One region of the Clostridium sp. YIM B02551 genome, then DNA from elsewhere that is predicted to be linked to it. Evidence: predicted binding sites of a transcription regulator. Region 1 holds the regulator's gene; each other region holds the start of a gene.
The links. The regulator Rex, encoded in region 1, represses fermentation and respiration genes when NADH is low (regulators of the CRP and FNR family bind a similar motif). The targets are predictions, from matches to a motif close to ATTGTTAANNNNTTAACAAT.
Positions count from the first base shown of each region.

Region 2: L1S47_RS04810 (NAD(P)H-dependent oxidoreductase subunit E) is a predicted target of Rex. The motif match lies at 2,003-2,022, and genes of this name have one in related genera.
Region 3: L1S47_RS18125 (acetyl-CoA C-acetyltransferase) is a predicted target of Rex. The motif match lies at 1,161-1,180, and genes of this name have one in related genera.
Region 4: L1S47_RS07980 (acetyl-CoA C-acetyltransferase) is a predicted target of Rex. The motif match lies at 1,216-1,235, and genes of this name have one in related genera.

Region 1 covers NZ_JAKGTF010000011.1:115,978-119,195, forward strand. Annotated here, with positions in the region: gene L1S47_RS14330 (heavy metal translocating P-type ATPase) at 1-421, shown strand, start outside; gene L1S47_RS14335 (ferritin) at 660-1,172, opposite strand; gene L1S47_RS14340 (redox-sensing transcriptional repressor Rex) at 1,604-2,236, shown strand; gene L1S47_RS14345 (short-chain-enoyl-CoA hydratase) at 2,669-3,218, shown strand, end outside.
Region 2 covers NZ_JAKGTF010000003.1:122,619-125,836, reverse strand. Annotated here, with positions in the region: gene L1S47_RS04820 (hypothetical protein) at 1-1,194, shown strand, start outside; gene L1S47_RS04815 (peroxiredoxin) at 1,351-1,872, shown strand; gene L1S47_RS04810 (NAD(P)H-dependent oxidoreductase subunit E) at 2,070-2,552, shown strand; gene L1S47_RS04805 (NADH-quinone oxidoreductase subunit NuoF) at 2,567-3,218, shown strand, end outside.
Region 3 covers NZ_JAKGTF010000017.1:65,625-68,842, forward strand. Annotated here, with positions in the region: gene wecB (non-hydrolyzing UDP-N-acetylglucosamine 2-epimerase) at 1-521, shown strand, start outside; gene L1S47_RS18120 (hypothetical protein) at 719-1,105, shown strand; gene L1S47_RS18125 (acetyl-CoA C-acetyltransferase) at 1,271-2,452, shown strand; gene L1S47_RS18130 (hypothetical protein) at 3,210-3,218, shown strand, end outside.
Region 4 covers NZ_JAKGTF010000005.1:191,738-194,955, forward strand. Annotated here, with positions in the region: gene L1S47_RS07980 (acetyl-CoA C-acetyltransferase) at 8-1,186, opposite strand; gene L1S47_RS07985 (4Fe-4S binding protein) at 1,298-2,041, opposite strand; gene L1S47_RS07990 (TetR/AcrR family transcriptional regulator) at 2,038-2,625, opposite strand; gene L1S47_RS07995 (hypothetical protein) at 2,734-2,889, opposite strand.

The DNA.
Region 1 (3,218 bases):
ATATTCTGAACTTCTTCCACAAGATAAAGTTGAAAAGGTTGAAGAAATATTAAGTGCTAAGAATGATGACACTAAAGTAATATTTGTCGGGGATGGAATAAATGATGCACCTGTACTTGCAAGGGCTGATATAGGAATAGCAATGGGAGGTGTAGGTTCAGATGCAGCAATTGAAGCAGCTGACATTGTTATTATGACAGATGAGCCATCTAAAATAGCTAAAGCTATAAGTATTTCTAAAACAACGTCACTAATTGTTAAACAAAATATTATCTTCGCATTAGGAGTTAAAGCATTGGTTTTAATATTGGCGGTAATAGGACTAGGTACAATGTGGGAAGGCGTTTTTGCAGATGTTGGAGTTGCTCTTTTAGCTGTATTAAATTCTATGAGGATATTAAGAAAAAATAAAGTATCATAATACGATATATATTGACAAAAATCGATATTTTAAATATAATCTATTTCGATAGTAAACTTTCAGGCAAAAGGGAATAGCTACAGGCATAAGCCTGGTACAAAATTTTTAGTGAATTTTGTATTATAAGGACTTGTATATTGCTGAATTTCAGTATATATAAGTCCTGTTTTTTTATACATTAATATAAAAAAAGAAACTCAAAAAAATATGAGTTTCTTTGTAATATTCATTATTTGATTTAATTAGTAGCAGTTGGTGGAGTATATACTCTTTTTGCAAGTTCATCATCTAATAGATATAGGGCAGCAGGATTATCTTTAGCTCTTTTTAGTTTTTTCAAAATGGTATCGAAAGTATTTTCTTCCTCAACTTGCTCATCAATAAACCATTTTAATAGGCTTAAAGTAGCATGTTCTCTTTCTTCTGTAGCTATATCTGCTAGATTATATATCTTCTTTGTTACTATTTGTTCATGTTCAAAGGCAGTTTCAAAAACATGAGCTACACTTTCAAATTTTATGGTTGGCTGATCAATTTTTTCTAATACTATTTCGCCATTTTTTTGTTGTATGTAATCAAAAAATTTCATGGCATGAAAAAGCTCTTCTTGAGCTTGAACTCGAAAGAAGTTTGAGAAACCTGGTAAATCGATAGATTCACAATAGGCAGCCATGGAAAGATATGAATAAGATGAGTAAAATTCATAATTAACTTGATGATTTAATGCATCTAAAAGTTTAGCACTAAACATAATTACACCTCCAGATATCTTTTTACATATTATACCTCTTTATAACAGGTATATCAACAGAATATATGGCGAAAAAACTTATAAATAGTAGTAAATTAAGTTTATTAAATATTTTATTCTCAACAAGAAGTGTTATATAATAATATCGTAGCAAAAGTTATTACCATAAAAACCCATTGGGCATCTAATTTAATGGGTTTTATATTCCTATTAACATATAGAAAAAAAGTGAATTTTATGTTAAAATATTTAAGTTAGGTTGATTTTTATAATTTACATATTTTAAGCTATACTACTTCGATACATAAATTTAATTAAAAGCTTAGTTATTCTAAGTTTTTACACAGTAAAATATAAATTTAATTATGAAGATTGGTATATCAAATTTGTATTTAACTTTCAATATAGAGATTAATGAAAGAGGTGCAGACATGGAGAAAAAGAAAAATATATCAATGGCAGTTATAAAAAGACTTCCTAAATACCATAGATATTTAGGAGAACTTTTAAAGAATGATGTAGATAGAATAAGTTCAAAAGAACTAAGTGAGAAAATAGGATTTACTGCTTCACAAATAAGACAGGACCTAAACTGCTTTGGAGACTTTGGACAGCAAGGCTATGGCTACAATGTAAGAGAACTTCATTCACAAATAAGTTCTATATTAGGATTGAATAAAAAATATAATACTATAATAGTTGGTGCAGGTAATATTGGTCAGGCAATAGCCAATTATAGATTTGATAAAGCTGGATTTAATCTAGTTGGGATTTTTGATGCTAATCCTAAGCTTATTGGAATAAGAATAAGAGATATTGAGATTCAAGATATTGATGACTTACAAAGTTTCTTGAAAAATAATCACATTGACATAGGAGTTATTTGTGTTCCAAAATTAAATGCTCAAAAGGTTTGTGATGAATTAGTTCAAGGTGGAGTAAAAGGGATTTGGAACTTTGCTCCAGTGGATTTAAATGTACCTGAAGGTATGACTGTAGAAAATGTTCATTTAAGTGAAAGTGTTATGACTTTAGTTTATTTATTAAACCAAAAAGAAGAATAGTATATTAGAGTAATTCTAATACATAGGGACGTTTTGTTTGTAGGTGCAAGCAAAACGTCCCTATGTTTTTATTATTTGTAAATAGATTCCTAAATTTGAATCTTATCTTTTTGAAATGAATAATTTGAATGTTCTATAAAAATAGGATTAATCCTTGATATATAAGAGAGTAATGATATATAGATTAAAGTTTCACAATATATTATTAAATTATAGTGAAATATACCATAAAAATATTGCAAAGAATTTAACAATCTATTATAATCGTAAGTGGAGTTACAAACTTCACTTATTTTTTTGACTGTAATTGTTATATTATTAACAAAGATTTAAAAAATATTCATGAAATTACAAAGAAAATTACTTAGATTTTAAAAAATATGTCAAAAAAAGAGTTAAACTTGTAGGTTGATTTTAAGGAGGATTGCCACCATGGAATTAAAAAATGTCACTCTTGAAAAAAAAGAGAAGGTTGCTATTGTAACAATTAACAGACCTAAAGCTTTAAATGCATTAAATTCAGAAACATTAAAGGATTTAGACACTGTTATAGCAGAATTAGAAAAAGACAAAGACCTATACGCAGTAATATTAACTGGAGCAGGAGACAAATCATTTGTAGCTGGTGCTGACATAGCTGAAATGAAGGACTTAACAGAAGAACAAGGAAAAGAATTCGGTATTTTAGGAAACAATGTTTTCAGAAGACTAGAGAATTTGGATAAGCCAGTAATAGCTGCTATATCAGGATTTGCCTTAGGTGGCGGATGTGAATTAGCTATGGCATGTGATATAAGAATTGCATCAGAAAAAGCTAAATTTGCTCAACCAGAAGTTGGTTTAGGAATCACTCCAGGCTTTGGAGGTACTCAAAGATTACCTAGAATAGTTGGACTTGGAAAAGCTAAAGAATTAATATATACAGGAGACATTATTAAGGCTGATGAAGCTTTAAGAATAGGTCTAGTAAATAAAGTAGTTC
Region 2 (3,218 bases), on a different contig from region 1:
ATCCTACATGTAAAAGACATAGGCATAGTAGTTTTTAAAAAATATTATAAGGTGATAGTTCCAGTTATAGTGATAATTTTAATATCACTTATTTATGTAGCTCAGTATAGCAGAAGTACAGAAAAGTACTTTCTTAATTCCTTGGAAAAATCTATTACTAACAATGATGTAAAAAAATTTTCCTCATTAATAACGGTAAATGGTAAGAAGGTCACAAGCGAAGAAGTAAAGCCACTGTTAGATTATTTATCAAGAGAAAAGAATGGGGATGCATTTATCAAGAATATTAAGGATAATGGAAAAGCTTTGGGAATTACATTGAAGAATAAGAAAAAATTAATTTTTCAAGGATATTATTTGGAGTCAGAAGGATTTCAAATTAAGATAAGCACAAATTATCCATCAGAAATAGATATAGATAGCAAAGAAGTTGGTAATACAAAAAGTGATGAATCATTAATTATTAAAGATAAGCTCCCAGGAATATATACGATTAATGCTATAGCTGGAGATGATTATGGAAAAGCTAAAGGTAGCAAGGAAATATCATTATTCAAGGATGAATCAGTAGATTTTGAACTTCAAGGTAATGCAATAACAATAATAAATTCGCCATATCAAGAAGGAGAAGTTTATATTAATAATAAAGATATTAATAAAACAGTTAAGGATATTAAAAATTATAGCTTTTTCCCAATTGATGAGAAAAATAAATTGTATTTTAAATATATATTCCCTTGGGGAGAAATTCAAAGTGAAGAAATTGAAGTTGGGAAATTTCCAGAGATAACACCAAAGATTCAGATGATAAATGATAAGTCTGAACAAGATATAACTAAGAATGTAACTAGCTTTTATGAAAGTGTTATTAATGCATTAAATAAAGAAGATAGCAATCTTATAGAAAATGTTTCAGAAGATCAGAAGTTTTTATTATATTCAGATTTAATGAAGAAATACTTTTTATTAAAAAATATATATAGAATGGATAAGATTGATTGCGAAATAGAGAAGGATTCCTTTAACTTTGATGGTAAAGTCTACTCTGGAAACGTAAAAGTGAAAATAGAATACAGTACAGGTAAAGATTTTATTGGAATATCAATAAATAAAGAGAAGAAAGAAAAGACTTTCATGACTACATGTGAATATAAAGATAATAAGTGGATAATAAAGAGCATAAACGATATATAATATTAATTAATAATAATTATCAATAAGTATTATTATGGAGCATATAGAATCTATAGGAAGATATATTGCTATAATCAGGGATTTTGCTGTTTAACAAAACTAATAATATGTGCTTTAATTGTGTTAGACAATTTTACAGTTATAGGAGGTATTATTATGGAAAGATTAGTAGGCAGAGAGTTACCTGATTTCAAGCTTGAAGCAGTTAAAGGTGATGGAAGTGATTTTATTAGCGTAAGCAAAGAGGATTATAAAGGAAAATGGTTAGTATTATTTTTCTATCCATTAGATTTTACTTTTGTATGTCCTACAGAGATTACTGGATTCTCACAAGCTATAGAAGAATTTAAGTCAGAAGATGCAGAGATTTTAGGAGTTAGCGTCGATAGTGTTCACTCACATAAAGCATGGATAGAAAGTAGTCTTGGAAAAATTAATTTCCCAATAGCATCTGATATCACTAAGAGCCTATCTAGAGATTTAGGTGTACTTATTGAAGAAGAAGGAGTAGCTTTAAGAGGGCTATTTATAATAGATCCAGAAGGGATTGTACAATATGCACTTTATCATAATAAGAATGTAGGAAGAAATACTAAGGAAGCTATTAGAGTGCTGAAAGCACTTAAAACTAATGGACTTTGCCCAATTAATTGGGAAGAAGGACAAGATACATTATAATAATAAAATGTTTTGAAAGAAAAGGTATTTATAAAAAATGCCTTTTCTTTTTTTTATTTTTTAAAAGTTTATTCTATATAGAGAAGGTTCAAAATAAAATGTAAAGTGAAAAAGTTTGAAAATTCAAATAATTGTGAAAAAATTAGCAGGAATTATTTGGTAGATGTCAAATATATAGTTATGGAAGGAGTGAGTATATGTGCTGTTCAAATGAATTATCAGAAAAAAAATATAATGAACTTGACGAATTTATTAAATTGCAAGGCTCTAGTAAATCACAATTAATCGCTATCTTACACAAGGCTCAAGAGATTTTTGGGTATTTACCAAAAGAAGTGCAGATGTTTGTAGCTGAAAAACTAAACTTACCATATTCAAAGGTATATGGAGTTGTTACTTTTTATTCATTCTTCTCAACAACTGCAAAGGGTAAATATGTAATAAATGTTTGCACTGGAACTGCATGCTTTGTAAGAGGAGCAGGCGAGGTATTAGAGGAATTTGAAAAGAAGTTAGGAATCCATGAAGGTGAAACTACAGCAGATGGTAAATTTACCATAGATACATTAAGGTGTGTAGGTGCTTGTGGGTTAGCTCCAGTAGTCTCAGTAAATGGAAAAGTATATGGACATTTTAATAGAAAAGACGTTGATAGATTAATTCAAGAATATGTTGAATAGGTGGAGGATATATGATGGATAAGGTAAAATCATATACGGAATTAAAGCTATTCCATGAAGAATGTAAAAAGCTTTTAAGTTTAAGAACCTCCGATGAAAACAATATTGAAAAGCACAAAAGTGAACATGAAATTGATATATTGGTGTGTGGAGGAACTGGTTGCAAATCTGCAAGAGCAGATGAAATAATTAAAAATATTAAGGAAGAGGTTGAAAAAAACAATCTTTCTAATAAGGTAAATGTAGAAATGACAGGGTGCTTTGGATTTTGTGAAAAAGGACCTATAGTTAAGTTTATGCCAGACAATACATTTTACGTTCATGTAACACCAGAGGATGCAGAGGAATTAGTCAGAGAACATATCATAAATGGTAATGTTGTAGAGAGATTATTATATGAAGAGCCAACTTTAAAACAAAAAGTTAAAAGACAAGATGAAATGAGTTTTTATAAAAAGCAAAAAAGAATAGCACTAAGAAATTGTGGAGTAATAAATCCAGAAAATATCAATGAATATATAGCAGCAAAAGGTTATTTAGCACTGGGTAAAGTACTCACAGAGATGACTCCTGAGGATGTAATTAAGGAAATCACTGATTCTGGACTAAGAGGAAGAGGTGGTGGAGGTTTCCCTACAGGAAAGAAGTGGAGTTTTGCAAGGGCAT
Region 3 (3,218 bases), on a different contig from region 1:
CTCATAGAAGAGAAAATTGGGGAGAAGGAATAGAGAATATTTGTATAGCTCTAAAGAGAATTGTGGAAGAAAATAAAGATGCAGAATTGGTGTATTTAGTTCACTTAAATCCTGTGGTTAAAGATGTAGTATTCAAACATCTAAATGATAAAGAAAGAGTACATTTATTACCACCACAAGATACTAAAGAAACTCATAATTTAATGAAAAAATCATTTATGGTAATGACTGATTCTGGTGGGTTACAGGAAGAAGCTCCTCACTTAGGAAAACCTGTTTTGGTATTAAGAGATGTTACAGAAAGACCAGAAGCTGTTGCAGCTGGAACAGTTAAATTGGTAGGTACGGATGTTGAAAAGATAATTACTGAAGCGAATAAATTACTTAATGATAAAGATGAGTATGAAAAAATGAGTAAAGCCGTTAATCCTTATGGAGATGGAAAAGCTTCAATAAGAATAGTTGATGCAATTGAGAATTACTTCGGATTAAGTGATAAGAAAATTGAAGAATTTAAATAAAAAAATAAGAGTAGAAGCCGAGCTTCTACTCTTATTTTTTTATAATGGATCGATAATAAGATGATGAAAAAATATATATTGCATGGTAAATACTTGAAAATTTAAAAAGGTATATCGTACAATTGAATTAAGTATATAAGTGTTTAAAAAATCAATTTATTATTCTTATTATATTAAGAGAAGATTAAGGAGATTGTATGAAAGCAAAAAGGATTTTGTTTCACATTCTAGTATACACCATGCTTTTTGGCGGGATTATGGGTATTGTAAAAGGATTAATTCCACATATGACATGTTTTAATTTTCGTCACTTATTAGGAATAGGTAACACGTATAATGAAGAGAATACTCCTATCTATTCTATTGTGTATGGGGTATTAATGGCTGTACTTGAAATAGTATCTTCAATATTGTTATTGACTAAAAAAAGAGTTGGAATAAAGCTTGCTATAACTACACTTTCTATTAATGCTTTGGGATGTACTATTTCAATTTTGATTGGGGATATATTGTCTATAGGTAGTTTGTTAACTAGATTTTTCGCAATTTATATTCTGATAAAGGCAAAAAGTTTTTATTATTGAGTTAGTATAAGGTATAAAGGTGAATTTCCTGGCGTTAATCTATACCATAGAAAAGATTGTTATTTTTTTATCAAAAAACCATTGATTATGTTAATGAAAGTAGATATAATAAAGAAGATGAAAGTGTTTTAAATTAACTTAAAATATATCCTAGGAGGTTACAAAATGAAAGAAGTTGTTATCGTAAGTGCTGTAAGAACTGCATTAGGTTCCTTTGGTGGAAGTCTAAAAGATGTTTCAGCAGCTGATTTAGGAGCTACAGTAGTAAAGGAAGCTTTAAACAGAGCAGGATTAAAAGGTGAACAAGTAGATGAAGTTATTTTAGGAAATGTTATCCAAGCTGGTTTAGGACAAAATGTTGCTAGACAAGTAGTTGTTAAAGCTGGTTTACCTGTTGAAGTTCCAGCAACAACAATTAACATAGTATGTGGTTCAGGATTAAAATCAGTAGCATTAGCTGCTCAAATGATTAAAGCAGGGGATGCTGATGTAGTAATAGCTGGTGGTATGGAAAGTATGTCACAAGCACCTTACCTATTAAAGACTTCAAGATGGGGTCAAAGAATGGGCGACGGAAAAATGGTTGACTCAATGATTAATGATGCTTTATGGGATGCATTTAACAACTATCACATGGGAGTTACTGCTGAAAATATAGCAAAAGAATGGAACTTAACAAGAGAAGAATTAGATGCATTTTCTGCAGCTTCTCAACAAAAAGCAGAAGCAGCTATAAAAGCTGGAAGATTTAAAGATGAAATAGTTCCAGTTGTTATTCCTCAAAGAAAAGGTGAACCAAAGGTATTTGATACTGATGAATTCCCGAGATTTGGAAGCACTGCAGAATCATTAGGAAAATTAAAACCAGCATTTATTAAAGATGGTGTTGTTACTGCTGGTAATGCATCTGGAATAAATGATGGAGCAGCTGCTATAATAGTAATGAGTGCTGATAAAGCTAAAGAGTTAGGAATAAAACCATTAGCTAAGATACTTTCTTACGGAACTAAGGGATTAGATCCATCAATAATGGGATATGGTCCATTCCATGCTACTAAAAAAGCACTTGAAGGTACTGGTTTAACAGTGACAGATTTAGATTTAATAGAATCAAATGAAGCTTTTGCAGCACAAAGTGTAGCTGTTGCTAAAGATTTGAATTTTGATATGGAAAAAGTAAATGTAAATGGTGGAGCTATAGCTCTTGGACATCCTGTTGGAGCTTCAGGTGCAAGAATCCTAGTTACATTACTTCACGAAATGCAAAAAAGAGATGCTAAAAAAGGTTTAGCTACTTTATGTATTGGTGGAGGAATGGGTACAGCTCTTATAGTTGAAAGAGAATAGTTTTAAATAGAGAATACAGATATAAAAATACCAATCTTGAATATTATTCAAGATTGGTATTTTTTACTCTTTAGTAATTTGTAATATCTCAAGGTTATGTATAACTTATAAGTTCCCTGTAAAAAATCGACGGCTCATAATTGCCTTGACGATTTTTTATAAAATAAATATCTTATTCATAAAAATACAAAACCTATGAATTTTTATGTTAAGATAAAGAAACTTTTTAGATAATAATTTGAAGGAATAATATTTATAAAAGAAAGAACAATAAATCATGAAGAAAAAGTGCGAAATAACATAAATATTATAGAAATATAGTGAATTTAAGGTGAATTTTTTATTAATATTATGCAATTTTTTAAAAAAATATGAAATATGTTAATGTTGGCTATTCAATTGTATTAAGATGATATTCTATTGCAAAATAAAATAAAAAAAATATTTTGTCAAATAGTTAAATAAATCTCAAAATATTACGAAATTAATATAAATAAGACTTTTGAAAATGTTGACATTTTAATAAATGATTTTGAAGCTCAAAAATGAATTTTCAGACAATTGAATAGCTTGCAAAATAATAGTTATTTTATAAGGAAAACAAAGAATCAGCAAGCTACGGGCATGATGAGAATATTAAACTTACATATTGGGAGAATATCGATTAATAACGACATTTTTAAATGGATATAAGATTTTGTTAATTTTTTTATGAGTTATATAATAATCACATGAATTAAACTAAGGAGTCATTATAATGGAAAAA
Region 4 (3,218 bases), on a different contig from region 1:
AACTTAATTATTCTCTTTCAACCACCAAGGCAGTTCCTTGGCCTCCACCTATACATAAAGTAGCTAACCCTCTTTTTGCATCTCTTTTTTGCATTTCATGCAGTAGCGTAACTACTATCCTAGCACCTGATGCACCTATTGGATGCCCAAGGGCAATAGCTCCACCATTAACATTTACTTTACTCATGTCCAAATTTAAATCTTTTGCTATTGCTATACTTTGTGATGCATATGCTTCATTTGCTTCAACTAGATCTAAGTCCTCAGCCTTTAAATCTAACTTATCTAGTACACCTTTTGTAGCATGAAATGCTCCGTATCCCATTATAGCTGGATCTAACCCTGCTGAATCATATCCACTTATTTTAGCAAGAGGCTTTAACTTTAATTCCTTTGCCTTTTCAGCACTCATTATTACTAATGCTGCTGCTCCATCATTTATTCCTGATGCATTTCCTGCTGTAATGCTTCCATCTGCTTTAAATATTGGCTTTAATTTACTCAATGCTTCCATACTATTTCCGAACCTTGGGAATTCATCTGTATCAAAAACAACTTCACCTTTTTTGGTCTTGATAACTACAGGAACTATTTCATCTTTGAAACGTCCTTCTTTTATAGCTTTTTCTGCCTTTTGTTGAGATAAAAGCGAGAACTCATCCTGTTCTTCTCTTGAAACATTCCATCTTTCTGCTACATTCTCAGCCGTTACCCCCATGTGATAATCATTGAAGGCGTCCCATAATCCATCTCTTATCATTTCATCAACTAACTCTGAATTCCCCATTCTATAACCCCATCTAGCATTCTCAGCTAAGTATGGTGCTCTTGACATATTTTCCATTCCACCTGCAATAATTATATCTGCATCTCCTGCCTTAATAATTTGAGCTGCTAAACTTATACTTCTTAAACCTGACCCACAAACCTTATTAATTGTTAATGCTGGTACTTCTACTGGTAAACCACCTTTTATAGCTGCTTGTCTAGCTGGGTTTTGTCCTAGCCCTGCTTGTAGAACATTTCCAAAGATTACTTCATTAACGTCTTTAGGATTAATTCCCGCTCTTTTTACAGCTTCTTTTATTACTATAGCTCCCAAATCTACTGCTGCTACATCCTTTAAAGTTTTACCATATGCTCCTATTGCAGTTCTTACCGCACTTACTATTACTACATCCTTCATTTCAAATTCCTCCTAAAATAATATTATTCTTAGTTATTTTTTTAACAAATATTAATAGACCGGTTTGTTTATTTTTAACTTAAAAATTTAGTTTAAATTCTTTAATTTAAACTACTTACTTCTTTTACGCGCTGGGCAAAGTTTAAGGCAATTAAAACAATAGTATTGTGTTATAAAGGCATTCGCTTGATAATAAGGGAAAAATTCCATCGCCATAGCTTGTCTCTTATCTTTGTCTGCCTCTATATATTTATCTAGAAATGATAAATAAGCTATAAATGAATATGGTTGAGATGACTTCATACATTTAAAAATATCAGTTTTTCCTTCCTCATCTAAAGCTTTAGCTGGGCAATTATTCACACATATTCCACAATTATTACAAAAGTTTTCTTTTATTTTTTCATCTGATTCTAATTCTAAATTTGTAACTATAGCTGCAAAGGTAATTCTAGTACCAAACTCCGGATGAATCACAAGGTTATGCCTTCCAAAGTTCCCCAAACCTGCTGCTACTGCTGCATGTCTAAGAGATACTGCTGAGGTCCCTCCCCTTGGAAAGGATTCTGGAATAGATACAAGCTTTGCATTAAACTCATCCTCTAAGTAATGACATATTTTATATGCATCAGCTCTCATTACATCTTTTTTATCCAGTCTTCCATTCATTGCTAGCTGTGGATCCAAGCTTTCGCAAGTGGACAATTCTCTATAAGCCATTACTATCATGGATTTTGCTTTAGGAAAAAAGGATTCAATTTGGGGAGTATTGGGACTTACATAATCAGCCACAGCTGCAAACCCTACATCATCAACTCCTAGGCTTTTAATATAATTTCTTATTGCTTCCTTCATATATTCACCTCTTTATAACTAATGTATATATTATTTAAATCTTTTAGCATTCTTTTTAAAACATCTACATCTTTGCTTATTCTGTAATATACTAAATATCCTTCATAAATGGCGAACGCTTTATGTGCAATTTCTTCAGAAGTATCAGACGAAATACCTGAGAATTCAAATATATCTTTAAAAACACCAATTAACCTTTTTATTGACTTATTATAATATTCGGAGATATCTGGTTCTGAAAAAGCTATCTCAAGCCCTAATACTGCAAAAGGACATCCATAATGCTTATTTTGCTCAGCACTACTTATCATTTGTTGTATTAGCTGTGTTATAAATTCATCCCACTTCTTTCCTTTAGAAGTTTCTATAATCCACTCATTTATTTTTTTATCAAAATAATAAGATACTTCTATAGCTAAATTCTTTTTGCTAGAAAAGTGAAAGTAAAATGATCCTTTAGGTAATTCAGCCAGGGCTAAGATATCATTAATCCCTGTTGCATTATATCCATTTTTCATAAAAAGTTCAGCTGCACATTCAATTAATTTATTCTTAGATTGCTCACCTTTTGTGTTTTTAGCCATACCTTCTCCTCCTTGTTAAATTATTATCTAACTAAATATTAGACCAGTCTGTCTATTTTGTCAATAAGAAATTGTTTAGATTTCTTATCCAAGTAGTATTCTTTTGTTCTACTTATCAAAAAGCCCACCGCCATTTTTATTGCTTCTACCATTTCTCTTTTGACCTATTGATTTATGAGCCCTATTGCCACTATTTTTCTCTAACCCTTTTTTCTTTTTTTCTTCTATTAATTTCTTCATCATTTCCATATTGTTATTATTCATAATATAAACTCCAATTCATATTTCTTAAACTTTTTATATATAATGCAAAAATCATATTACATCTCATAGTCCAACTCTTAGTTGAAACGTCTACGAGTTGGACAGTGACATATAAATTCTTTAATGCATTATATATACCTAAATAATTTTAACATCAACCTTCTAAGTTTAAAATAGTAAATTTTTATATTCTTTAACTTTATATAAAGCCTTTTAAATTTATCTTTAATTATTTATTCTTATTAAAATAACTCCATAAATACAAACCTTTTCCACTGTAAAATCAGTTGTTTTTTGTCGAAATAAATTGAATATTATTAAAACTCATG